Regions from separate parts of the Microbulbifer sp. TB1203 genome, predicted to be linked through region 1. Evidence: predicted binding sites of a transcription regulator. Region 1 holds the regulator's gene; each other region holds the start of a gene.
The links. Region 1 encodes LexA, which represses DNA repair genes until DNA is damaged. Its sites were predicted from a motif close to ACTGTNTNTANANACAGT; they were not measured.
Positions count from the first base shown of each region.

Region 2: the regulator LexA is predicted to act here: its motif matches at 3,422-3,439, upstream of PP263_RS02305 (PA0069 family radical SAM protein).
Region 3: the regulator LexA is predicted to act here: its motif matches at 3,075-3,092, upstream of recA (recombinase RecA).
Region 4: the regulator LexA is predicted to act here: its motif matches at 3,278-3,295, upstream of uvrD (DNA helicase II).

Region 1 is NZ_CP116899.1:1,555,620-1,561,527, reverse strand. Features, by position in the region: gene topA (type I DNA topoisomerase) at 1-1,977, shown strand, start outside; gene PP263_RS06615 (DUF6586 family protein) at 1,974-2,465, shown strand; gene PP263_RS06610 (hypothetical protein) at 2,550-2,807, shown strand; gene lexA (transcriptional repressor LexA) at 2,867-3,472, opposite strand; gene PP263_RS06600 (TIGR00730 family Rossman fold protein) at 3,658-4,299, shown strand; gene PP263_RS06595 (DUF6763 family protein) at 4,337-4,648, opposite strand; gene PP263_RS06590 (TetR/AcrR family transcriptional regulator) at 4,780-5,412, shown strand; gene nagZ (beta-N-acetylhexosaminidase) at 5,654-5,908, shown strand, end outside.
Region 2 is NZ_CP116899.1:540,160-546,067, forward strand. Features, by position in the region: gene PP263_RS02290 (aldolase/citrate lyase family protein) at 1-712, shown strand, start outside; gene PP263_RS02295 (LysR family transcriptional regulator) at 801-1,709, shown strand; gene PP263_RS02300 (GIY-YIG nuclease family protein) at 1,917-2,207, opposite strand; gene PP263_RS02305 (PA0069 family radical SAM protein) at 2,315-3,403, opposite strand; gene PP263_RS02310 (cation:proton antiporter) at 3,525-4,739, shown strand; gene sodC (superoxide dismutase [Cu-Zn] SodC) at 4,812-5,345, opposite strand; gene PP263_RS02320 (GNAT family N-acetyltransferase) at 5,711-5,908, opposite strand, start outside.
Region 3 is NZ_CP116899.1:2,065,260-2,071,167, forward strand. Features, by position in the region: gene glpK (glycerol kinase GlpK) at 1-1,349, opposite strand, end outside; gene PP263_RS08805 (regulatory protein RecX) at 1,488-1,982, opposite strand; gene recA (recombinase RecA) at 1,982-3,019, opposite strand; gene PP263_RS08815 (CinA family protein) at 3,179-3,694, opposite strand; gene PP263_RS08820 (UvrD-helicase domain-containing protein) at 3,712-5,838, opposite strand; gene PP263_RS08825 (DEAD/DEAH box helicase) at 5,838-5,908, opposite strand, start outside.
Region 4 is NZ_CP116899.1:3,781,625-3,787,532, forward strand. Features, by position in the region: gene PP263_RS15980 (multidrug effflux MFS transporter) at 1-147, opposite strand, end outside; gene PP263_RS15985 (NAD(P)-dependent oxidoreductase) at 406-1,044, opposite strand; gene PP263_RS15990 (LysR family transcriptional regulator) at 1,166-2,062, shown strand; gene hexR (transcriptional regulator HexR) at 2,176-3,030, opposite strand; gene uvrD (DNA helicase II) at 3,329-5,524, shown strand; gene PP263_RS16005 (GNAT family N-acetyltransferase) at 5,607-5,908, shown strand, end outside.

The DNA of each region.
Region 1 (5,908 bases):
GCCGCGGATACCGAAACTGCCAAGGCAGATCCGCTGCGCCTGGAAGTAAAAAAGCAGGCCGGCGAAGCCTTTCGCCCGGTCAACGAGGAACAGGCCAGCGCCGCGGTCAAGGCCCTGCGGTCGAGCGAGTTCAAGGTTACCGCGCGGGACGACAAGCCCACCAGTTCCAAACCTTCGGCACCGTTTATCACTTCCACCTTACAGCAGGCGGCGAGCAATCGCCTGGGCTTCAGCGTCAAGAAAACCATGATGCTGGCGCAACGCCTGTACGAGGCCGGGCATATTACCTATATGCGAACCGACTCCACCAATCTGAGTGCGGAGGCGGTTGAATCGGTACGCGAATTTATCGGCGAGAGCTACGGCGATAAATACCTGCCGGAAAACCCCAACAGCTACAGCAGCAAGGAAGGTGCCCAGGAGGCCCACGAGGCGATCCGCCCCTCGGATGTGCGTGTGCAGCCGAACATGCTCTCCGGCGTAGAGCGCGACGCCGAGCGCCTGTACAACCTGATCTGGCAGCAGTTCGTGGCCTGCCAGATGACCCCGGCGCAGTTCACGTCCACCTCGGTGGTGGTTACCGCCGGCGACTTCGAGCTGCGCGCCCGCGGGCGCGTGATCCGTTTCGACGGCTTTTTAAAGGTGGCGCCGCCGGTCAGCAAAAAAGACGAAGACCTACTGTTGCCGGACGTGAAAGTGGGAGAGAAACTCTCGCTGAAAAAACTGGATCCGAAACAGCATTTCACCAAACCGCCGGCGCGTTACAGCGAGGCGGCATTGGTGAAAGAGCTGGAAAAGCGCGGTATCGGCCGTCCCTCCACTTACGCCTCAATCATTTCCACTATCCAGGACCGCGGCTACGTCCGCTTGGAAAACAGGCGCTTCTACGCGGAAAAAATGGGGGATATCGTCACCGACCGCCTGAGCGAGAGTTTCAAGAACCTGATGGATTACGGTTTTACTGCCAACCTGGAGGAATCCCTGGACGCGGTGGCGGGGGGGGACAAGGGCTGGAAAGAGCTGCTCGACGAATTCTACAAGGACTTCTCCGCGCGCCTGGAAAAAGCCCAGGCCGCCGAGGACGGCATGCGCCGCAACGCGCCCACGGACACCGATATCGAGTGCAGCAAGTGCGGCCGGCATATGCAGATCCGCACCGGCTCCACCGGCGTTTTCCTCGGCTGCTCCGGTTACGGGTTGCCACCCAAGGAGCGCTGCACCAACACCATGAACCTGGTGCCCGGCGAAGAGGCCGTGGACGCGGACAAGGATGAAGAAGCAGAATCCCGCCAGTTGCGCGACAAGCGCCGCTGTTCCAAGTGCGGCACCGCCATGGACAGCTACCTGCTGGATGAGCAGCGCAAGCTGCATATCTGCGGCAACAACCCGGATTGCAACGGCTACGAGGTGGAGAAGGGCACTTTCAAGATCAAGGGCTACGACGGGCCGCTGATCGAGTGCGACAAGTGTGGCAGCGATATGCAGCTGAAGTCCGGTCGTTTCGGCAAGTACTTCGGCTGCACCAGCGAAGAGTGCAAGAACACCCGTAAACTGCTCAAGAACGGCCAGCCGGCGCCACCGAAAATGGATCCGGTGCCCATGCCCGAGCTGCCCTGCCAGAAAGTGGACGACCACTATATCCTGCGCGACGGCGCCTCGGGCTTGTTCCTCGCCGCAAGCCAGTTCCCGAAGAACCGCGAGACCCGCGCGCCACTGGTGAAAGAGCTGTTGCCGCACAAAAGCGAGATCGATCCCAAGTACAGCTTCCTGTTTTCGGCGCCCACCGAGGACGACAAGGGGCGGGATACGGTGGTGCGCTTCAGCCGCAAGACCCAAGAGCAGTATGTACAGTCCGAGGAAGAGGGAAAGGCCACCGGCTGGCGCGCCTTTTATCGAGACGGCAAGTGGCAGATTGAGTCCGGAAGCAGTGGTACCACGCGCAAGCCGGCACACAAGAAAGCGGCCGCGGGCAGATGAGCAATCCTTACACCGGCGCGGTGGCGTCCGCTCTGCGTAAAAGCCAACTGCTCCTGGATGGAGAGACCGGGCCCGCGTTGCGGCAGGTGGCGGTGCAGGAGGGAGCAGTGGTGCAGCTGTGGCGCGCCTACCGCGCCTTTCTCTGCGAGCTGGCGTTTCAGTTGCAACTGGGTTGCGAACCGGAATCCGCGTCTGAACTCAAGGAGCGGGCCGCAGCCCGCGGTACGGCCTGTGCGGAGGCCGCTGAACTGCTGGAGCTGCTCGGGGACCCTGACAGCTGGCTGTCGCAACTGCAGGCCGCGTGGTTGCAGCTGTGGAAGTTCTCCGGCGGGAAGAGCGAAGGAAATCGCGGGGAGGATAACTTGATTCCGTTGCAAAACCTGTCCGCTGCCGAAATTCCGGCTCTCAGCGAAGAGCGTTTGCAAGCATGGCGTGCCGCGCTAGTGGAGTTGGTGCGGCGCCAGCGCGCGCATATGGAAGAGTGGTAGGAGCGGGCAGTTTTTAAGTCCGATTTCTGGCTTCCGGCCTCTGTATGTTACCCTGCACACAAATTGATGTAGCGGGAGAAGGGTATGTCCTCCGAGACTTTTGAAATTGTTGAACTGGCCAATGGCGATGTGGCGCTGCGCCGTGCCGGCCACCGGGAGGACCCGCTGGTGCGTATCCATTTCTCCAGTGAGAGTCTGGATTTCATACGCGAACACAAAATCGCCATTGCCCGGGCCATGCTGGAGGCCGGCATAGAAGCTGTACAGAATATCGACGATATGGAGTCGGGTTATTTCGATGAAGACGAAGAGGGGACCCCGGTAAATCACACGGTTCATTGATCAATGACCAGTTACCAATGTTCAATTGGGATTACTCCAGCCTGGTCATTGTTAATTGATCAGGGGCTCTGCCTGATCACTCCCACCGCCAGTCCTTCAATGGCAAAACGCTTGTCCCGCATATCCACTTGAATCACTTCGAAATCCTCGTTTTCCGGCAATAGCTGCACAGTGGCCTGGTTGCCTTTGCGGCGGAAGCGCTTGACGGTGACTTCATCTTCGATCCGCGCCACCACTATCTGGCCATTGCGCACTTGATCTGTGCGCTGTACCGCAAGCAGGTCGCCATCCAGTATGCCGGCGTCGCGCATGCTCATGCCGTGCACCCGCAGCAGGTAGTCCGCCGGTGGGTGAAAGAAATCTGCCGGAAGGTCGCAGTAATCCTCGATGTTCTCCTCGGCGAGGATCGGGTTGCCGGCGGCTACACGCCCTACAATCGGCAGGCCCGGTTGATAATCGGGAATGCGGATTCCCCGCGAGGCACCCGCCACCATCTCGATCGCGCCTTTGCGCGCAAGTGCCTTCAAGTGTTCTTCCGCGGCGTTGGGGGATCGAAAGCCCAGTTCCTGGGCGATCTCCGCGCGCGTGGGCGGATAGCCGGTGTCCTCCAGATAGGACTTGATCAGTTCAAGTACCTGGGCCTGGCGTGCAGTGAGATTGGTCATAGGGTCACCTGAGGTTGTTCTGTATTTATATACAGTTGCTGGGATTATATACAGATTTGCCTCCTGCGCAATCTTTGTGCCGGTGGGCGGCCGGCAACGCCATTGTCGCTATTAAGCTGCTATAAGTAGAGGAGGGGAGAAAATGGCTGGTTGAAAGAGATACGCGACAAATAAAAGGAAAGAAAATGCTGGACGCAAAAATGCCGGAAGCCTGGCGGGTACTGCGGATACAGTCCGAGCTGGTGGATGGAATTGAACGACTGATTGCGCTCACCGGTTCCGTGACAGTATTCGGCAGTGCGCGCTTTACAGAGGATACTCCGGAATATCAGCAGGGAGTCAGACTGGGGGAGTTGCTGGCCGCCGAAGGTATACCGGTGATGACCGGTGGCGGCCCGGGGATCATGGAGGCCTGCAATCGCGGTGCCTTGCCCCAGCGCGGCGTCTCCATCGGCCTCAACATAGAACTGCCTTTCGAGCAGGCGGCCAATCCCTACCAGGACATCAGCCTCAACTTCCGCTACTTCTTTGTGCGCAAGTTTATGTTCGTCAAACACGCGGTGGGTTTTGTGGGTATGCCCGGGGGCTACGGCACCCTGGACGAACTGTTCGAAGCGCTGACCCTGGTGCAGACGCAGAAGGTGCAGCGCTTTCCCATCGTGCTGGTGGGCAAGCGCTATTGGGCTGGATTGCACGGCTGGTTGATGGATACGGTGCTGGAGAGCGGCTGCATTGACGCCTCGGACCTGGATTTATTCAGCATGGTGGATACTGTAGAGGAGGCGGCGGAGATCATTATCGATTACATCAGGGGGCGGGAGGCGTGATACGAACCTCCAGTTTTCATTCTCTTGGCAAGGGGCCTCAGGACGACTCGTCCGTCCCCTCGAAAGGTTCTCCCTCAACGTGGTCGAGAGGGTTGGTATCCTCCGGCACGCTGAAGCCCCGCGCATTCGGTGACTGGTCGTCCACAGTCAGGCCGAAGGCCGCGTTGGCATCCTCCGGCTCTGCCGCCGTGACCAGCGACATCTCCCGCCACTGTTCCCAGTCGAACTCATCCAGGGTGCCGTCGGCGTATTGGACTTCGATGGTATCGTCCACCGCGACCACTTCGAACAGCAGGCCGCCGTCGATATTCTCGAACCAACTGCCAATTTCCGGTCGTTTATGAGTCATGGCAACCCTTCTCCTCGATTCTTCCCTTCAATTTAATGTCCGCGCCACCGGTTCAACACCGCCTGCTGGCGCGGAATATGCTAATCTGCCTTTTCACTAAACAACTGTTTTAATTGTTGGTTCGAATTCCTATGAGCCAGACGGATACGGTCGGCCGGATATTGGACGCCGCTGAGGTGCTCTTTGCCGAGCGCGGCTTCACCGAAACCTCCCTGCGTACCATCACCAGCACAGCCGGGGTCAACCTCGCCGCAGTAAATTACCACTTTGGATCAAAAAAAGAACTGATCCAGGCAGTGTTCGAGCGCTTTCTGACGCCTTTTACCGCCAGTCTCGCCGGCGAACTGGATCGCCGTGAGGCGGCGGGCCAGCGGCTGACGGTGGAAGAGCTGCTGGAGAGTCTCTACCGGGTGGGGCTCGGCAGCCTGGCGGCAGAGGGGCGCGATCCCCAGCGCTTTATGCGGCTGCTGGGGCTGGCCTATAGCCAATCCCAAGGGCACCTGCGCCGCTTTATCGTCTCCCGCTACGGCGACAGCTACAGCCGCTTCGCCGGCCTGCTGGAGAGGGCGCTGCCGCACCTGGACCCGGTGACCTTCTACTGGCGCCTCTACTTCATGTTGGGCGCCACTGTATTCACTCTGTCGAGCTTTGACGCCATCGAGGCTATCCTGAGAGAAGATTTCGGCGCCCAGAGCAGCCTTCCGGAAACCCTGGACCGGCTGGTGCCCGCGGCGGCGGCGATACTTAAGGTGAATGCGGAATGATGAATGCGGAATGCGGAATGCGGAATGCGGACAAATTTGGACAGCCGAAGGCTGCCCACGAAGCGGGTGGGGCACAGGGATGTGTCCCATCAATGCGGAATGAAGGATATCCGATGCGAGACGTAGTTGTTCGGGTTGCCCGTGGAGCTCGGTCGCGGCCGGTGGCGGTTCCGTGGCACGAAGCAGGCCCGCGTATTCCGCATTCATCATTCCGCATTCCGCATTGAGAAGAGGAGTTCCCATGATCGGCCCGGTAATGATCGATATTGAAGGCCAGGAGCTGACTGCGGAGGACCGCAGGCTGCTGCGGCATCCGCTGGTGGGCGGGCTCATCTTTTTTGCGCGCAACTTCCGCGACCGGGTGCAGATCGAGGCGCTGGTGGCCGATATCCGATCGGAGCGTTCGGAGCTGCTGTTGGCGGTGGACCAGGAGGGCGGCCGGGTACAGCGATTCAAGGGGGAGTTTACCGTGCTTCCCTCGATGCAGGCGCTGGCC
Region 2 (5,908 bases), 1.0 Mb from region 1:
CTTCTGCTGTACGCCCTCGAGCCTGTTGGTGGAATTTATTGCCCACGCGGGATTCGATTACGTGATTCTCGATACCGAGCACAGCCTGGTGAACCCCGCGGACCTGGACCATATGATCGTCGCCGCGCGTGCCTCGGGTATTTCCGCATTGGTTCGCGTGCCGCTCGAGCGCGCGGACCTGGTTGCGCCACTGCTGGATGCGGGCGCTGAAGGCATCGTCTTTCCGCGGGTTCGCAACGAAGAAGAGGCGGCGCAAGCGGTGGCCATGTGCCACTACCCGCCTTCCGGACAGCGCGGCCTGAGCGTACACCGGCATATCGGCTACCACAGCGACCGGCTGGAGGAGCGAAACCGCAGGGCCGACGAGCGGGTACTGGTGGCGGCCATGATCGAGGATAGCGCGGGGCTGGAAGCCTGCAGGGCCATTGCCGAGGTGCCCGGCGTCGATATCCTGATGGAGGGCGCCGCGGACCTGTCCGCGGCGCTGGGCCTGCCCTGGCAGACGCGCCACCCCGCGGTTATCGAGGGAATAGAGCGTATCGCCGCAGCCGCGGCGGCGGCGGGCATCGCCTTCTGTGCGATTCCGAGAGAGGACGCGGATTACGGGAAATGGCTGGATCAAAAGGTGTCGCTGTTCGTGCTGGGCACGGATCGGGGCGTTATTCGCAAGGGACTGGCGGCGCATCTGGAAAAGTACGCCGGTCCCCGCTGATTTGAAAAGCCGCCTCTATGCCGGCCGTTAGCGCATAGAATTCCCGGACTAGACTGTTCACTCTTCTTGAACAATTGTGGCGAGCGGCGTGAAATTATTGGAGGCCTTGCAGATCTACCTGCGAGTGGCGGAGCAGGGCAGTTTTACCGCTGCGGCGGACAGCTTGGGCCTGTCCCGCGCCAGCGTGTCCGGCGCGGTGCGGCAGTTGGAGAACCTGCTCGGCACCCGGCTTCTGCATCGCACCACCCGCAGCGTGCAGATGACCCAGGACGGGCGGGTTTTCTACGAACGCAGCCGGGACCTGCTGGCGGATATGGACGAGTTGCAGAACCTCTTCCGCGAGGATGCGTCGGCGCTGCACGGGCGCCTGCGCGTGGATATGCCGCTGCCGGTGGCGCGGGACCTGGTGATACCGCGGCTGCCGGAATTCCTGCGCCGGCACCCGGACCTGGAGATAGAACTGAGCAGCACCGACCGCTTTGTGGACGTTGTGCGCGAGGGATTCGACTGCGTGTTGCGGGTCGGCACTCTGGAAGACTCCGGCCTGATCGCGCGGCCGCTGGGCCACTACCGCACGGTGAGCTGCGCCAGCACCGAGTACCTGGCGGAACACGGTACACCGCGAAGCCTGGAGGACCTGTCCCGGCATCGGCTGGTCCACTATGTGCCGTCCCTCGGCGCGCGGCCGCCCGGTTTCGAGTATATCGACCCGGATGAGCCGGACAGGGAGAAATCCCTGCCCATGGAGGGAGCGGTCACCGTCAACAATACCGCGGCCTACCTGGAGGCCTGCCGGGCGGGGCTGGGGATTATCCAAGTGCCGGAGGCCGGCGTGCATCCCTATCTGGAATCGGGGGAACTGGAGGAGGTGCTGCCACAGTACCGGCCCGCGCCCATGCCGGTGTCCCTGGTGTACGCCAACCGCCGGCACCAGCCCAGGCGGGTACAGGTGTTTATGGCGTGGATTGCGGAGATTATGAAGCCGCGGTTGATCTAAGATTTCGGAGTTCAGATCGAGGCGCCGTCCGCTTGGTTGTGCACTGTGCCTGCTGTGGGAGCCTGCCCTGCAGGCGAAAAGGCGGTGCTGAATTGCAACGCCGTTATTCGCCAGCAGAGCCTGCCCTGGACTCGATCCGGGGGCTGGCTCCCAGCGGCGCTGTTCGACAGCTTCCCAGGAGTATACGGTAGTGGCCTACTGAGCGGATCAGGACGATCCGCTCTGGCATTCGACCAGCAGCGCGGTATCGCCGGCCACCAGTGCCTCTTTCTTTTCCTTGGGCCACTTTTTTATCCGCATCTCCAGTTGCAGGGCCTCCGATCTTTCGGCAACTGCGTGCTGGAATGCCAGGGTCAGCGGACCGCGCCCGCGCAGCGCCTTGGCGCCCCTGGGGCTGCCGCTGGCGTGCTCGGCGAAACGGCGCTCCACATCGCGGGTAATCCCCGTGTAGAGGGCTCCGCTGCGGGTGCGTATCAGATAGACAAACCAGTTGTTCAAGGTGGCCTCGCGGAAATTCCGGCCGCCTATTGTAATGACTCGGGCTCAGGAATCGAATGGAGTTCCGGAGCCTGCTTGCAGGCGAACAAGTCAGCGATTTGAACTCCTCAAAACAGCGACTGCTGTTCGCCGCTTGCGGGAGGCGGAGAGAAGCGCCCGCAGTCCAGTGCCAGCCTGCGCCGGTTCAGCCCGAGTTTTTTAATCGCCACGCGAAAGCGCTGCTGCAGCAGCTGGGCGAAGACGCCGGTGCCGGTCTGGCGCTGGGAAAAGTCGCTGCGGTAGTCGCGCCCGCCGCGGCTCTGCTGCACCAGGCTCATCACGTGGGAGGCGCGCTCGGGGTAGTGTTCCTGCAGCCACTGGCGGAACAGTGGAGCCACCTCGTAGGGCAGGCGGAGGAGAATATAGGCCGCGAATTCCGCACCGGCCTTTTGCGCGGCATCGAGAATGGCTTCGAGTTCGCTGTCGTTCAGCGCCGGGATCATGGGTGCGACCAGCACCGCGGTGGGGATGCCGGCGCCGCTCAGGGTCTCCAGTGCGCGCAGGCGTGCGGCGGGACCGGCGGTGCGCGGCTCCAGTTTCCTTTTCAGGTCATTGTCCAGCGTGGTTACGCTGATGGCGGCCTGGGCGAGCCCGTCCTGTGCCATCTCCGCCAGTATCGGCAGGTCGCGCAGGATCAGTTGGCTCTTGGTCACTATGGTCACCGGCTGGTGAAAGCGCTGCATCACCTCGAGCAGCTGGCGGGTAATCCGCTTGTCTCTCTCCAGCGGCTGGTAGGGATCGGTATTGGTACCCAGGGCGATGGGGCTGCACACATAGTTGCGTTTGCGCAGGGCCTTTTCCAGCAGCTCCGGGGCGTTGGGTTTGAAAAAGATTTTGCTCTCGAAGTCCAGCCCCGGGGACAGGTCCATATAGGCGTGGGAAGGGCGGGCGTAGCAATAAGTGCACCCGTGCTCGCAGCCTCGATAGGGATTGATCGACTGGCTGAAGGGCAGGTCCGGCGAGCTGTTGCTGCTGATAATAGTCCGGGCCTTTTCCTCGATGGCCTCGGTCAGCAGCCTCTCCGGCGGCTCCTCCTCCAGCTGCCAGCCGTCGTTCTCCCGCCGGCTTACCCGGGTGGCGAAGCGGCCGGCCAGATTGCTGGCGGCACCCCGGCCCTTGCGGGCTTGTGGTGGGTTGGCTGTGTCCTCTTCGGCCATGACGGCTACACTTCATTAACTGTATATATGTACAGTCTAAATTGAGGGGCCGCTCCTGCGCAAGCGGGGTGAATCGGGCATACACTGAAGATCATGGACATAGCGGAGGGAACCGAATGCCATGGTGACAACCTTAGTCGGTCAAGTGCTCTATCTGCTGATGGCGGTGGCCTTTGGCCTGGTGCTGGCGCGCATCCTGCACATTGACTATGCACTGGGCTGCCTGGCGGCCGGGGTGCTCGCCGGGCTGTTGCCGCCGGTGACCGACTACGACGCAGTCCTGCGGGCGTACAACCTGAACCAGTTGGTGTTCTTCGTCGTTCTGCCGGTGCTGATTTTCGAGGCCGCATGGCAACTGGACCCGCGGGCGCTGAAGCGCTGGCTGGGGCCGGTATTGCTGCTGGCTATTTTGGGCGTTGCCGTCTTCACGGTGATTGCCGCGACGCTGCTCTACTACGGTACCCATCACCCAGCGGGCTTTCCCTGGACAGCGGCGCTGCTGACCGGCGCGGCACTGGCGACCACGGATCCGGTAGCGGTGGTTGCCAAACTGCGCAGCAGTGGTGCGGGGGAGGATCTGCTGATCCTGATGGAAGGGGAGAGCCTGTTTAACGATACCGCCGCGATAGTACTTTTCGGCCTGGTGCTCGGCCTGGCAACCCAGTCAGTGGAGGGCGGCGTCCAGCCGTTCGGCAGTGTGATGCTGCATTTTGCGTGGAGCTTTATCGGCGGGCTGGCACTGGGGGCGCTGTGCGGCCTGGCGACGGTGGCCCTGGTGCTGTTCCTGCGCGCCGTGGGGTCGGCGCTGATGATCCTGGTGCTGGCCGCCTTCGGCAGCTTTTACCTGGCGGAACAGATCGCGGGAGTGTCCGGTATTCTCGCGGTGATGATGTGTGCCATCGTGGCCCGCGCCGGCCTGCAGCTGCGGGACAAAGATCGGCTGGTGGGAGCGGCGTTCACCTGGGAATGGCTGGCGCTGGCGCTCACCGGCCTGGTGTTCGTGATCATGGGATTGACCATTACCTTTGAAATGTTCAGCCAGCACTGGTTCGCCATGTTGATTGCCATTGCCGCCGCCCTCGGCGGGCGTGCGCTGGCAATATTTACGGTTGCGCCCCTGGCGCGGTTTGTGGGGCCGCCAATCTCCAAGCCCTGGCGCCTGCTGCTGGGCTGGGGCAGCCTGCGCGGGGTGATTGCCATCGCGCTGGTGCTGTCCATCCCTATGGAGCTGCCCTACTGGTGGATGGTGCAGTCGATGGTATTCGGGGTGGTGCTGTTTTCCCTGCTGGTGCAGGGGACCAGCAGCGGCTGGCTGATTACCAGGTTATCCGAATAGTCTGTGTCCGGGGATTTCCAGATTGGGCAAATCCCCGGCAAGTGACGCAAGTAGCGGCGGGATTGCCCGATACTATTTGGATGTGCTGATAACCCCGCAGGCGACACGGGGGCCGCCTCCACCCAGGGGTTTCGGATGGTCCGAATAGTTGTCCCCTCCCTGGTGAACCATCAGTGAATGCCCCTTCAGGTCGGAAAGTTTCAGCCGGGGGGCCAGTACCGGGCTGGTGGAACTTCCTTTGGGGTCGACAAATATGGCGGGAAGATCCCCGAGATGCCCGTCGCCCCAGGGGGGGCCGTGACGCTTGGTTTTGGCCGGGTCATAGTGTCCGCCCGCCGCCAGCGCCGCGGTCATCTTGCCGTCCTTTTCCTTGGGCTCACAGCTGGGGAACTCGTGGAGATGGAAGCCGTGCAGCCCCGGCGTCAGCCCGGTGAGGGAGGGGGTAAACACGACGCCGTATTTCGTTTCGCTGGCGACCACCTGGCCGATCGGTTTTCCGACGCCGTCTTTGTTTACGGCGCGCATTTCAATGGTGATATCCGCCTGTACCAGGCCGGATAAAAGCAGAGTGGTAAAACCCAATAGTGTTTTGACTCGAGCATGCATCGTTCAACCCTCATGGTGTTGCTGTTTCGAGTGCCCCGCGGCCTCCGAAAAACCTATGGCGTTTCCGCCATCTCCTTTCCGGCTCTCATTGTCTGCACGGTCACCGGAGTGCGGAATCGCAGACTCGCACAAGTTTAGGCATTAACAGACAGGGTACACATGCTTACCTGTCGTCGAGATGGATGGGGGAGAGAGCGATCTCCATTTCCAATAGCGGATGGAAGTAAAAGTGATAGCTGTTATTTCCTTCGATTTTGGTCGTATAGCCCGCTGCCGAGGTATCCCCGATCCGCTAGCGGTCTGTGCCGGGTCTTGGAACCTGTTTGAAGTCTTAGAAAATGCGGTCTCGGTGTGGGGCTGGGTTTTTAGACTGGCTGTTTCCCGGAGTTTAGGGGAAGCTCCATATGGGTGTGATCCGGTACTCTGCCAAAGCGGGAATGTAGTCCGGTCGTGCGGGTGTGCTTCTCAGAAAAGCCCATGCATTTATAGAGGGACTTTGCCCGCGGATTGGTCTCCGCAACGTCGAGCGCGGCGGTTTCCAGGCCTCTCTCGTGAATTTGCTC
Region 3 (5,908 bases), 510 kb from region 1:
CAGATACCGGCGCCGATCCCTGCCAGCAGCGCCGCACCCACGGCGGTGGACTCTATCTGCCGCGGCCGCTCCACGCGCACCCGGGAGATATCGGACTGGAATTGCATCAGGAAATTGTTCGCACTGGCACCGCCGTCGGCACGGATATGGCTGATTTCCATCCCGAGCCCCTCCGCCATCAGCTGCGCCAGTTCGTCGCTCTGGTAGGCGATGGATTCCAGGGTGGCGCGAACCAGCTCCGCCTTGCCGGCGCCGCGGGTGAGGCCGCAGATGGTTCCGCGGGCGGCGGAATCCCAATGGGGCGCACCCAGTCCGCTGAACGCCGGCACCAGATAGACGCCGCGGGTATCCGGGACCCGGTTGGCGATGGTTTCTGTCTCCGCAGCATGCTGGATCAGGCCCAGTTGGTCCCGCAGCCACTGCACCGCGGAGCCGGCATTGAATACCGCGCCTTCCAGGGCATAGACCGGCGCTCCCGCGGGATCGCAGGCAATAGTTGTGAGCAGGCCCCGGGGCACCTGCGGCCGCTCGGCGCCTGCGTATGCGAGCATAAAGCAGCCGGTGCCGTAGGTATTCTTGATGCTGCCGGGCTCGGTGCAGCCCTGGCCGAACAGGGATGCCTGCTGGTCACCCGCCACCCCGCAGATGGGTACTTCAGCGCCGAGAAACACCTGAGGGTCTGTGGTGGCGAAATGTCCGGCTGAGGGCAGTATCTTCGGCAGCAGCGACTGGGGGCACTCGAACAACTCCAACAGCTCGCCGTCCCAGTTTCTCTCTTCCAGGTTGTACAGCAGAGTGCGGCTGGCGTTGGTGTGGTCGGTGAGATGGGCACGGCCGCCGCTCATCTTCCAGATCAGCCAGCTGTCCACGGTGCCGAAGCAGAGTTCGCCGGCGCGAGCGCGGGCCAGCAGTTCCGGCTGCTGCCGGAATAGCCACTGCAGTTTGCTGGCGGAAAAGTAAGCGTCCAGTACCAGGCCGGTCTTCTCGAGCAACCACTCGGCTTTACCCGCGCGCTCCAGCTCGGCGCACAGTTCCGCGGAGCGGCGGCACTGCCAGACGATTGCCGGACATACCGGCTCGCCGGTTTTCCGGTCCCACAGGATGGTGGTTTCCCGCTGGTTGGTGATCCCCAGGGCGGTGAGATCGGCGGCGGCAATCCCCGCCCGCTCCAACGCCGCGGCGCAGACCCGCAGGGTGACCTGCCAGATCTCCTCGGCTTTCTGTTCCACCCAGCCGGGGTGGGGATAGTAATTGGGGAGTTCGGAATAGCTGCGGCCCAGCAGGGTGCCGCTGGTGTCGAAGACGAAGGCGGTGGTTCCGGTGGTGCCCTGGTCGATGGACAGGATCATGGGGAATTCTCGCGCTTATTGTTGTTTCCCTGACAATCTGTAGGAGCGGCCGTTGGCCGCGATAGCGGGCCCGCGGCCCGCGTGCCGAGCTGGAGCTCGGCGTTCCCAGGGAGCCGCTCCTACAGGGGTCAGTAAACTCTAATGAGCAGAGTATAAGTCGGATTCCTCCGCGTCCAGCGCCCAGTTGATGGCGTCGGCGGGAAATCCGCGGTAGGCGAGATAGCGTTGGCGCCGCGCTCGTTCCTTGAGCTGCTGGTCACGCGGCAGGGCGGAGCTGACCGGACTGCGGAATTTGCGCTGCAGCTGCTCCGCGGCGAGCGCAAACCAGTCCGCTTCCAACTGCTCCAGCGCACTGTTGATCAGGTCGCCTTCGATACCGCGCTGGTGCAATTCGCGGCGGATGCGCAGCGGTCCCTGGCCACGCTGTACGCGGGAGCGGGCAAAGACCTCGGCGAAGCGGTGATCGGACTGGTAGTTGAGATCCTGCAGGCGCTGGAACAGCGCATCGAAATCGGCGCAGGGGAATTTATCTGCGAGCTTCTCCCGCAATTCGAGGCGGGAGTGCTCGCGTCGGGAGAGCAACTCAAGCGCCGCACCGTAGAGCGCTTGAGTCTTGTCCTCGGAGGGAAACACTAGTCTTCCGTGATTTCCGCTGCGGTTTCCTCCGGCTTCGCCGGCACCGGAGCACCCAGCAACTGCGCGCGCAGCTGGCCTTCGATCTCATCGCGGATTTCCTGGTTCTCCTTCAGAAACTTGACCGCGTTGGCCTTGCCCTGGCCGATCTTGTCGCCCTTATAGCTGTACCAGGCGCCGGCCTTGTCGATCAGGCCCAGCTTGACACCGTAGTCGATGATCTCGCCCAGCAGGTTGATGCCCTGACCGTACATGATCTGGAACTCGGTCTGCTTGAACGGCGGCGCCACCTTGTTCTTGACCACCTTCACCCGGGTCTCGTTGCCCACCACTTCGTCGCCCTCTTTCACCGAGCCGATGCGGCGGATATCCAGGCGCACGGAGGAGTAGAACTTGAGCGCGTTGCCGCCGGTGGTGGTCTCCGGCGAGCCGAACATCACGCCGATCTTCATGCGGATCTGGTTGATGAAAACGCACAGGGTATTGGTGTTCTTGATATTGCCGGTGAGCTTGCGCAGCGCCTGGGACATCAGTCGCGCCTGCAGGCCCACGTGGGAATCGCCCATCTCGCCCTCGATTTCCGCACGCGGGGTCAGCGCCGCCACCGAGTCCACCACCAGTACATCCACCGCGCCGGAGCGCACCAGCATATCGGCAACTTCCAGCGCCTGTTCGCCGGTATCCGGCTGGGACACGATCAACTCGTCCACATTCACGCCGAGCTTTTCCGCATAGATGGGGTCCAGCGCGTGCTCGGCATCGACGAAGGCACAGGTGCCGCCCTTGCGCTGGGCTTCGGCAATGACCTGCAGGGTCAGGGTGGTTTTACCGGAGGATTCCGGGCCGTAGATCTCCACGATTCGGCCGCGGGGCAGACCGCCGATGCCCAGGGCCACATCCAGGCCCAGGGAGCCGGTGGATATTGCCGGAATCTGGACGCGCTCCTTGTCCCCCATGCGCATCACCGTACCCTTGCCGAACTGGCGCTCGATCTGAGACAGCGCCGCCTGCAGTGCCTTGTCTTTGTTGGAATCCATGACCCTTCCCGTGTGTTTGAGCGTTGTTTGTTGGGGGCAAGCTTAGCGAAGGATTACTGTATAAGCAACCAGTAATCCCGGGAGCGCGGAGCTCCAGCTCCGCTCGCGGTCCGCAGGACCGTCACCGGCTCAAAACTGGAGCAGAATCGCCACCCGCCGCTACTCCGGATGTTCCCGCACCAGCACCAGCATCCCCCGCAGCGCCTCGGCCACCGTCTGCGCCTGAACCGCCGCGCGGTCTCCCTCGAAATGGAAACACTGCGCCCGGATGGTTACCGGCTCCTGCCCGGCGGATATGGCCCAGGCGATCCACACCGTGCCCACCGGCTTCTCCTCGGTGCCACCGTCCGGGCCGGCAATGCCGCTCACCGCCACGGCGATATTGGCATCCATGGCCGCCAGCGCACCGCTGGCCATCTGCCGCGCCACCTGCTCGCTCACCGCGCCGAAACTTTCCAGATCCTCCTCCGCCACGTCCAGCCAATCGCGCTTGATCCGGTTGGCGTAGCTCACCACCGAGCCCTCGAACCAGTTGGAGGCCCCGGGCACCGAGGTGATGGCCGCGGCGATGCCGCCGCCCGTGCAGGACTCCGCCGCCGTGGCGCGCCAGCCGTGCTTGTGCAGTTCCTCGCCGAGGGTCTGCGCCAATTCCAAAATCTCTATTTTTCCGGTCATCCGCAAGCCCCTCTCAATCACTCATTTGCAATAAACCTGCTAGGGCTACCACACCAAGTCACAAACAATGAGCGAACCGCACGCGTAGCCGCCACATGCAGCAGGGCCCGTTCATTCAGCTCCCGAGCCCGTATTTCGGTGATATCCTCCGTACTATTTCCTCTCGGCGGCATGGGCACCACGCCCTCTGAGATGCCGACCAGAAACACGTCCTTGAATTCCAGGCCTTTGATCCGATGCATGTTGGCATAACGGACCCCTAGCACCGCGGTATTATCGGTAGTATCCCGGCTGACTTTGTACACTTCTATCCCGGCTTCCCGCAGTTTCCCGGTGACCATTTTCAAAGGAATTTCCGTTCGCCCTACAAGGCAGATATCACTCAGCGGAACCGCCTCTTCCTGCAAACGCCGGATCTTCTGAACAATAAATTCCGCTTCATCCTGCGCATTTTCGAATCCATGCACAGACGGCGGCTGGCCATCAAAAAGTGACCGATAGCCATTTGGCCTGTCTGTCCCGCCGTCCAGGTCATCGACCTCCACGCCCTCCAGCACCGCGGTGGCATAACGGCGGATCTGCTCACTGGTACGGTAGTTGATACGAAGTTTGCGCCCCCTGCCCCGAATATTGATACCGCAGGAGGATAAAGAAGCCCTTTTCTTGTAGATGCGCTGGTGAGCGTCACCAACAATCATCATGCAATCCCGGTTGTCAATGGGCACCAGCTCACCCAGCAACTTGAATGCCTCAGCGCCGAGATCCTGGCCCTCATCGACCACAACCGCACGGTAGGGCCGCACCACCGCCCCCTCCCTGATCTTGTCGATGGCAATAAAGACACCGTCCTCCATCGTTACCAGGCCATGTTGATGAAGCTGCAGGCGCATCTCTTCGAATACCGGCCAGATCTGCATCCGTTGTTTTCTGTTCAGCGCCACCCCGCGACCAATACGGCTGGCCTTGAAATACTCCTTCTGACTCAGCACCCGCTGTGGAAGAATGACCCGCTCCCACTCTTCCTCATAAAAGGAGTCTGGTAAATCAATTTCGCTGGGAGCCATTTGCACGGCCCTTTCCCAACACTTGTCATAGGACTCGTTACCCGGATACACGATCTTGAGCGACTCTTTCTCGCGCTTGAGAAAACGATGCACCCAGCGATCAATATTCATCACCTCGATTTGCTTCATCTGCTCGGGCGTGCAGATCTTGCGCAAATTGGCCTCGATATCCATGGCCAGGTTGCGGGTAAAGGTGGTGAACAGCAGCCTCTCATCGGGCTCGAGCACATTCTTGACCAGCCAGCGGGCGCGGTGCATGGCCACCACCGTCTTGCCGGTACCAGCCCCGCCAAGCACCCGTACAGGGCCGTTCCAGGTACGGTCGACGAGTTCACGCTGGGTCGGGTGCAGGAACACCCGCCACTGCTCCAGAGGGGCCTCAAGCATCTGCTTGAGCTCCATCTCATCTTCCACCACATGGAAACGGCGCTGGCTCTGGGATGTCAGCAGGGCCCGCTCGTAGTCCTCGATATCGATCTTCGACGGACCGTCCGCAGCGGCATACTCCTCCATCACCTCCTCGAGCGGCAGCCCCTCTGCCAGGAAACACAGCGCCTCGAAGGCCTCCACCGGAAGCGTGTTTTGCATGGCATCCAGCTGGTCCTGACTGACCAACGCCTTTACACCCTCCAGCCGCTCTTGCGGAATACCCAGCCTCAAGAGCTCACGATCCCGCAAACTGAATAGAGGCTCAGCGGCCGGCACTGCTTGCGCAACCACCGCAACGGCAAGCTCACTGTGAACCGTCTCGTAGATTTGCAGCGAACCCGTCTCAGGGTGCACCTCACACTTGTGCCGCCGTGCCCAGTCGTAGGCGGCGTCGTGCTTGTCCACCCACATCATCAGGTAGACATTGCCCACCTTCGGCTTGTAAACGATCCCCCGGTAATCCTGGTCAATGCGCACCGAGCGGTATCCGGGGCTGGCCGCATCGTTGATCTTCTCGTAGTTGATGCCGGAAGCTTCGGGGTTATTGCGAAACTTGCTGACAAACTCATTCACCTTCTTCTGCTGCGCCCTCGGCACTCGCGCAAAAGCCTGGAAAAAGTCCTGGGAAATGGCGACTTGTATGGCTGGCATTACCAGACTCCATCCTGTTTCAGTTGTTCTATCCGGGATATCAAATCCCCCCCGGCCTCGACAGCGATCC
Region 4 (5,908 bases), 2.2 Mb from region 1:
AACGGCGGTGCCCAGGGCGTCCGCCATGGCCGGGATCGCCGGCAGGTAGCTGTCGATGGAAAAGGGCGTCAGTGCCACCAGCGCCGCCAGCCACACCGCCAGCCAGCGTGGCGGGGTCTTGTCGGCGGACATGGAAATCGGCGGCATAGGTATCGGCTCGGGTACAGCGGTGAAAGTTCTCCGGCGGGGAGCCGGCAGCGGCGTCGGACTTTTGAAGAGAAGTCTTTGCGGGGGTGCCATGGTAGCGGCGCGCCCCGCGTTTCGCCAGCGGCGGCTTCCCGGTCTATCGCGACCGGTTCTCCGGTCACAGCACCCCGTCTGCCGAATTTACGATAACCGCAAATGCGTCCCGCAGTTCGGCATCCATTCGGAGCGGGCCGAGCGGCCCGCTGGTATGAAAGGAGGTCAGTAAGCCACGCTAAACCGCCGGCGGCTGTGCGCGGGCTGTTCCAGTTCGTCGATCATTGCCACGGCGTAGTCCTGTACCGAGATGCGGCTCTGGCCCTCGCCGTCCACCAGCAACTGGTCGCCGCCGAGGCGGAAATTGCCGGTGCGCTCGCCGGGCTCGATCAGCGCCGCCGGGCTCAGGAAGGTCCATTCCAGTTCCTCTTCACCGCGTAGCCGCTCGAGGGTGTCGCGCGCGCCCAGCGCGGATTCCTTCCACTGCGCCGGGAATTCCGGCGTGTCTACCATTTGCACCCCCGGCGCCACCTCCAGGCTGCCGGCGCCGCCGACCACCAGCAGGCGTTCTATCCCGGCACGTTTGGTTGCTGCGAGGATCGACTCGATGCCGCGGCCGTAATAGCCGCGCACATCCTCCTGGGCGTGGCCGCTGAAGGCGCTGATCACGGCGTCGTGGCCGGCCAGCCGATCGGCGAGACGCCCGGTGTCGAGCACGTCGATGCCCACCGCGGTCAGGCCGTCGCGGGGCTGCAGTTTGTCCGGGTGGGCGACCAGGGCGGTAACCTGGTGGTCGCGCTCCAGGGCCTCGGTGAGCAGGCTGGAACCAATAAATCCGCTGGCGCCGATCAGTGCAATTTTCATGGGTCTTTTCTCCGATAAGTGGGTTGTGGATTCGACGGAGAGCAGTATGGTCCCGAACTACTGTGCTGATAAGATGGTTAAATCTGGAATCTTTGTTCGGTATAGAAGGACAATAAAGGCAATGGCTAATCTGTTGGATATCAATCTCAACCGCTTGGTGGTCTTCGTGGCGGTAGTGGAGACCGGCTCCATCACTGCGGCGGCGAAGCGCCTGGGGCTGGCGAAGACGGTGGTCAGCGCGCATATACAAAAGCTGGAGGCGGAAATCGGCACCCACCTGCTGGTGCGCACCACCCGCCGGCTGCACCTGACCGAGGCCGGGACCCTGTTCTACGAGGCCTGCGAGAAGATACTGCGGGATACGGAAGCGGCCGTCTCCCAGGTGGGCAGTTGCGTCCAACAGCCCCGCGGCAGGCTGCGCCTGTCCTGCCCGGTGGACTACGCGGCCGCGGTGGTCGCACCGCTGGCGGCGCAACTGTGCCGGGAATACCCGGAACTGCGTGTGGAGATCCTCTCCAGCGACCAGCGCATAGATATGGTGGCGGAGGGAATAGACCTGGCCATTCGTATCGGCCGGCTGGCGGATTCCAGCCACCGCGCGGCGCAGATCGCGCATTTCAGTGAGTGGCTGGTGGCGGCGCCGGAGCTGTTCTCCGGAGAGTTGCCGCAGTCGCCCGAGGAACTGGGGCAGTGCCCCTTCGTCGGGTTATCGGTGCTGTCCAATCCCCTGTACTGGACCTTCACTGCAAACGGTGTTGAAGAGACCCGGCGGTTCAACCCGGCAATCATGGCCAACACCACCGGCGCGGTGCAGGCCGCAGTGCTGGCGGGCGCGGGCATCGCAGTACTGCCGGATTACGCGGTGGGCGAAGACATCGCCGCCGGGCGGTTGGTGCGGCTATTGCCGGACTGGAAACTGCCCGGCGGGGGGATCTATGCGGTGTTTCCCGCTACGGCACAGCGCCCGCAGAAGGTCAGTGTCTTTATTGAGGCGCTGAAAAAACACTATGCCGGCTGAACGGGAGCCGGGCGATTCCCGTAGGATGGGCAAAGCGAAGCGTGCCCATCATCTGCGGCCCTGATGGGCACGCTTCGCTTTGCCCATCCTATAAGGGAAAAACTGTTTTTCGATCAGGGTTTGTCTTCCCTCAGGCTGTACAGCCCCTTCTTCAGCTTGAGCAAATGCTCCTGCAACTGCGGCCCCTTGCGCTGGGCCACGCCGATGGCGAGCACGTCGATCACTACCAGGTGGGCGATGCGCGAGGAGAGGGGAGTGTAGATCTCGATATCCTCTTCTACATCCACCTCCAGCGGAATGGTTGCCTCCCGGGCCACCGGCGAACCGCTCGGCGCCAGGCCGATCACGGTGCCGCCCTGCTCCTTGACCATTTTCATGGAGTGCAGCAGCGCCTTGGTGCGCCCGCTCTGGGAGATGGCCACCACCACGTCGCCGGGCTCCATGGACATGGCGGACATGTTCTGCATGTGGTGATCGGAGTGGGCCGCGGTGGCCAGTTGCAGGCGGAAGAATTTGTGCTGGGCGTCCGCGGCCACCGCGCCGGAGGCGCCGAAGCCGAAGAATTCGACCCTTTTCGCGGCGGCGATAACGGTGACCGCCGCCTCCAGCGCGCGGGCGTCTATCTTGTCGCGCACATTGAGCAAGGTGTCCACCGTGGAGTCGAACACCTTGCGCTTGTACTCGGCAATGGTGTCGGTATCGGTCACTGCGATCTGGCCAAAGCTGGGGCTGGAGGCCAACTGCTGGGCCAGGTTCAGCTTGAACTCCTGGAAGCCGGAACAGCCCACCGCGCGGCAGAATCGCACTACCGTCGGCTCGCTCACCTGGGCCTCGGTGGCCAGGTCGACGATGCGCATATGGATGATCTCGTCCGGATTGGCGAGGATATACTCCGCCACCTTGCGCTCCGATTTGCGCATGGATGACAGCTGTTCGCTGATTTTCTGCGTGACTTCCGCCGGTTTCACGGGACTTCCTTTGTATATTCGGATTGGCAGTTTAGCCGCAAGCCCCGATGCTGGCGAGTGGTTCTAGCCGAGGCGGTGGCGGTCGTGCTGCCGGGGGCGGTCATTCTGTCCGGGTCTCGAGGGCGTAGATGGGCACAAATCGGCAGGACCGCCGATTTGGACGCCGCAGGCGCCCGCGAAGCGGGCGAGCGCCATGGACGGCGCGAGTCAAAACGGGCCCGGCGAGCGTGCCCATCAAAGACACGGACCTGTTTATTTAGCCAGTTTAAGAGGCCCCGGCTCTGGTACAATCCCCGCCATGGACGTATCGCAGATTCTAGACCCCCTCAACGACGCCCAGCGCGAGGCCGTGGCCGCGCCCCCGGGCAACCAACTGGTACTGGCCGGCGCCGGCTCCGGCAAGACCCGCGTGCTGGTGCATCGTATCGCCTGGCTGATGCAGGTGGAGGGGGCCTCCCCCTACTCCATCCTCTCGGTCACCTTTACCAACAAGGCCGCCCGCGAGATGCGCGGGCGCATCGAGGAGCTGCTGGGGGTAAACACCTTCGGCATGTGGGTGGGCACCTTCCACGGCCTGGCCCACCGGCTGCTCAAGGCCCACTGGAAAGAGGCCAACCTGCCGCAGAACTTCCAGATTCTCGATTCCGACGACCAGCTGCGCCTGATCAAGCGGGTGCAGAACGACCTGCAACTGGACGAATCCAAATGGTCGCCGCGGGAGACCCAGTGGTGGATCGGCTCGCAGAAGGACGAGGGCCTGCGCCCGCACTACATCAATGCCGGCGGCGATCCCTGGCTGCAGACTATGGTGCGCATCTATTTCGCCTACGAGGAGGCCTGCCAGCGCGGCGGTCTCGTCGATTTCGGCGAGCTGCTGCTGCGCGCCCACGAGCTGTGGCTGAACAACGACAGCGTGCTGGCCCACTACCGCCGCCGCTTCCCGCATATCCTGGTGGACGAGTTTCAGGACACCAACACCATCCAATACGCCTGGCTGCGCCTGCTCGCCGGTGACCAGTGCCATATCACCGCGGTGGGTGACGACGACCAGTCCATCTACGGCTGGCGCGGGGCCAAAATCGAGAATATCCAGCACTTCGCTCGGGATATGCACGACGTGCAGATGGTGCGCCTGGAGCAGAACTACCGCTCCACCGCCACCATCCTCAACGCCGCCAACGCGGTGATCGCGAACAACGCCGGGCGCCTGGGCAAGGAGCTGTGGACCAATGGCGAGGAAGGCGAACCCCTCGCGGTCTACGCCGCTTACAACGAGCAGGACGAAGCGCGCTTTATCGTCGACCGCATCGACGACTGGGTGCGCGACGGCAACCGCCGCGACAGCGTGGCCATCCTCTACCGCTCCAATGCCCAGTCGCGGGTACTGGAGGAGGCCCTGCTCCGCGAGCAGGTACCCTACCGCATCTACGGCGGTCAGCGCTTCTACGAGCGCATGGAAATCAAAAATGCCCTCTCCTATATGCGCCTGATCGCCAGCCGCGACGACGACACCGCCTTCGAGCGGGTGGTGAATACCCCCACCCGCGGCATAGGTGCGCGCAGCGTCGAGGCGGTGCGGTCTTATGCCCGCGAGCACGGCAGTTCCCTCTGGAAAGCCGCGACGCAGATGATCGAGCAGCGCGTACTGTCCGCGCGTGCCGGCAATGCGTTGCAGAGCTTTCTCAACCTGGTGGAGCAACTGGCCGCGGATGCCGAAGACAAACTGCTGGATGCGATCGCCGAGGATGTGATCGAGCGCAGCGGCCTGCTGGAATTCCACGGCAAGGAAAAGGGTGAAAAGGGCCAGACCCGGGTGGAGAACCTGCAGGAACTGGTCAGCGCCTGCCGCGCCTTCGATGGCATCGACGTGCCCGAAGGCGAAGAGGAGCCGCCGCTGCTCAACCAGTTCCTGGACAGCGCCGCACTGGACGCCGGCGAGGGCCAGGCGGACGAGTTCGAGGACGCGGTACAGCTGATGACCCTGCACTCCGCCAAAGGCCTCGAATTCCCGCTGGTGTTTATGGCCGGGGTGGAGGAAAACCTCTTCCCGCACAAGATGTCCGCCCAGGAGCCCGGGCGCATGGAGGAGGAGCGCCGCCTCTGCTATGTGGGCATCACCCGAGCGATGCAGAAGCTGTACATCACCTACGCGGAAAACCGCCGCCTGTTCGGCAGCGAGACCTACAACAGCCCGTCGCGCTTTATCGCCGAAATTCCGCCGGAGCTGGTGCACGAGGTGCGCCTGAAAACCGAAATCTCCCGCCCCTTGTTCAACTCGAACTACGGCAAGATCGGCAACCTGTCCGACCCCGCGCCGGACTTCGACGACCTGCCCCCGCTGGCCCTCGGTGGCCGCGTGGAGCACCCCAAATTCGGCGAGGGCACCGTAATACAGTTCGAAGGCAACGGCCCCCGCGCGCGCGTACAGGTCAATTTCGACGATGCGGGCAGCAAGTGGCTGGTAGTGGCCATGGCCAAACTCCAACCGCTCTAACCCCGGGACCGCGGAGCTCCAGCTCCGCAAACGGGCCGCAGGCCCGCAGTGACCAAAAGTGACAGTGTCAGGGAAGAGGAGAATGATCGAAGCGGTTTCCAACAAAAACCTGGAAGACGTGTTGCCATTGATCCGGCAATACCAGGAGTTTTACAAGGTTGAGGATATTTGCGATATGCGCAACCGGGTGTTTTTCTCCCGGTTCGGTGAACAAAGCCGGGATGGCTGTCAGTTCGCCTATCGCCAAGCTGGGAAGTTGGTCGCTTTCGCCACGGTATATTTCACCTATACCAGCACTATTGCGGCGAAGGTGGGTGTTCTGAACGATTTGTTCACCCTGCCCGATTTTCAAAACCGGGGGATTGGGCGCGAACTGATTGAACA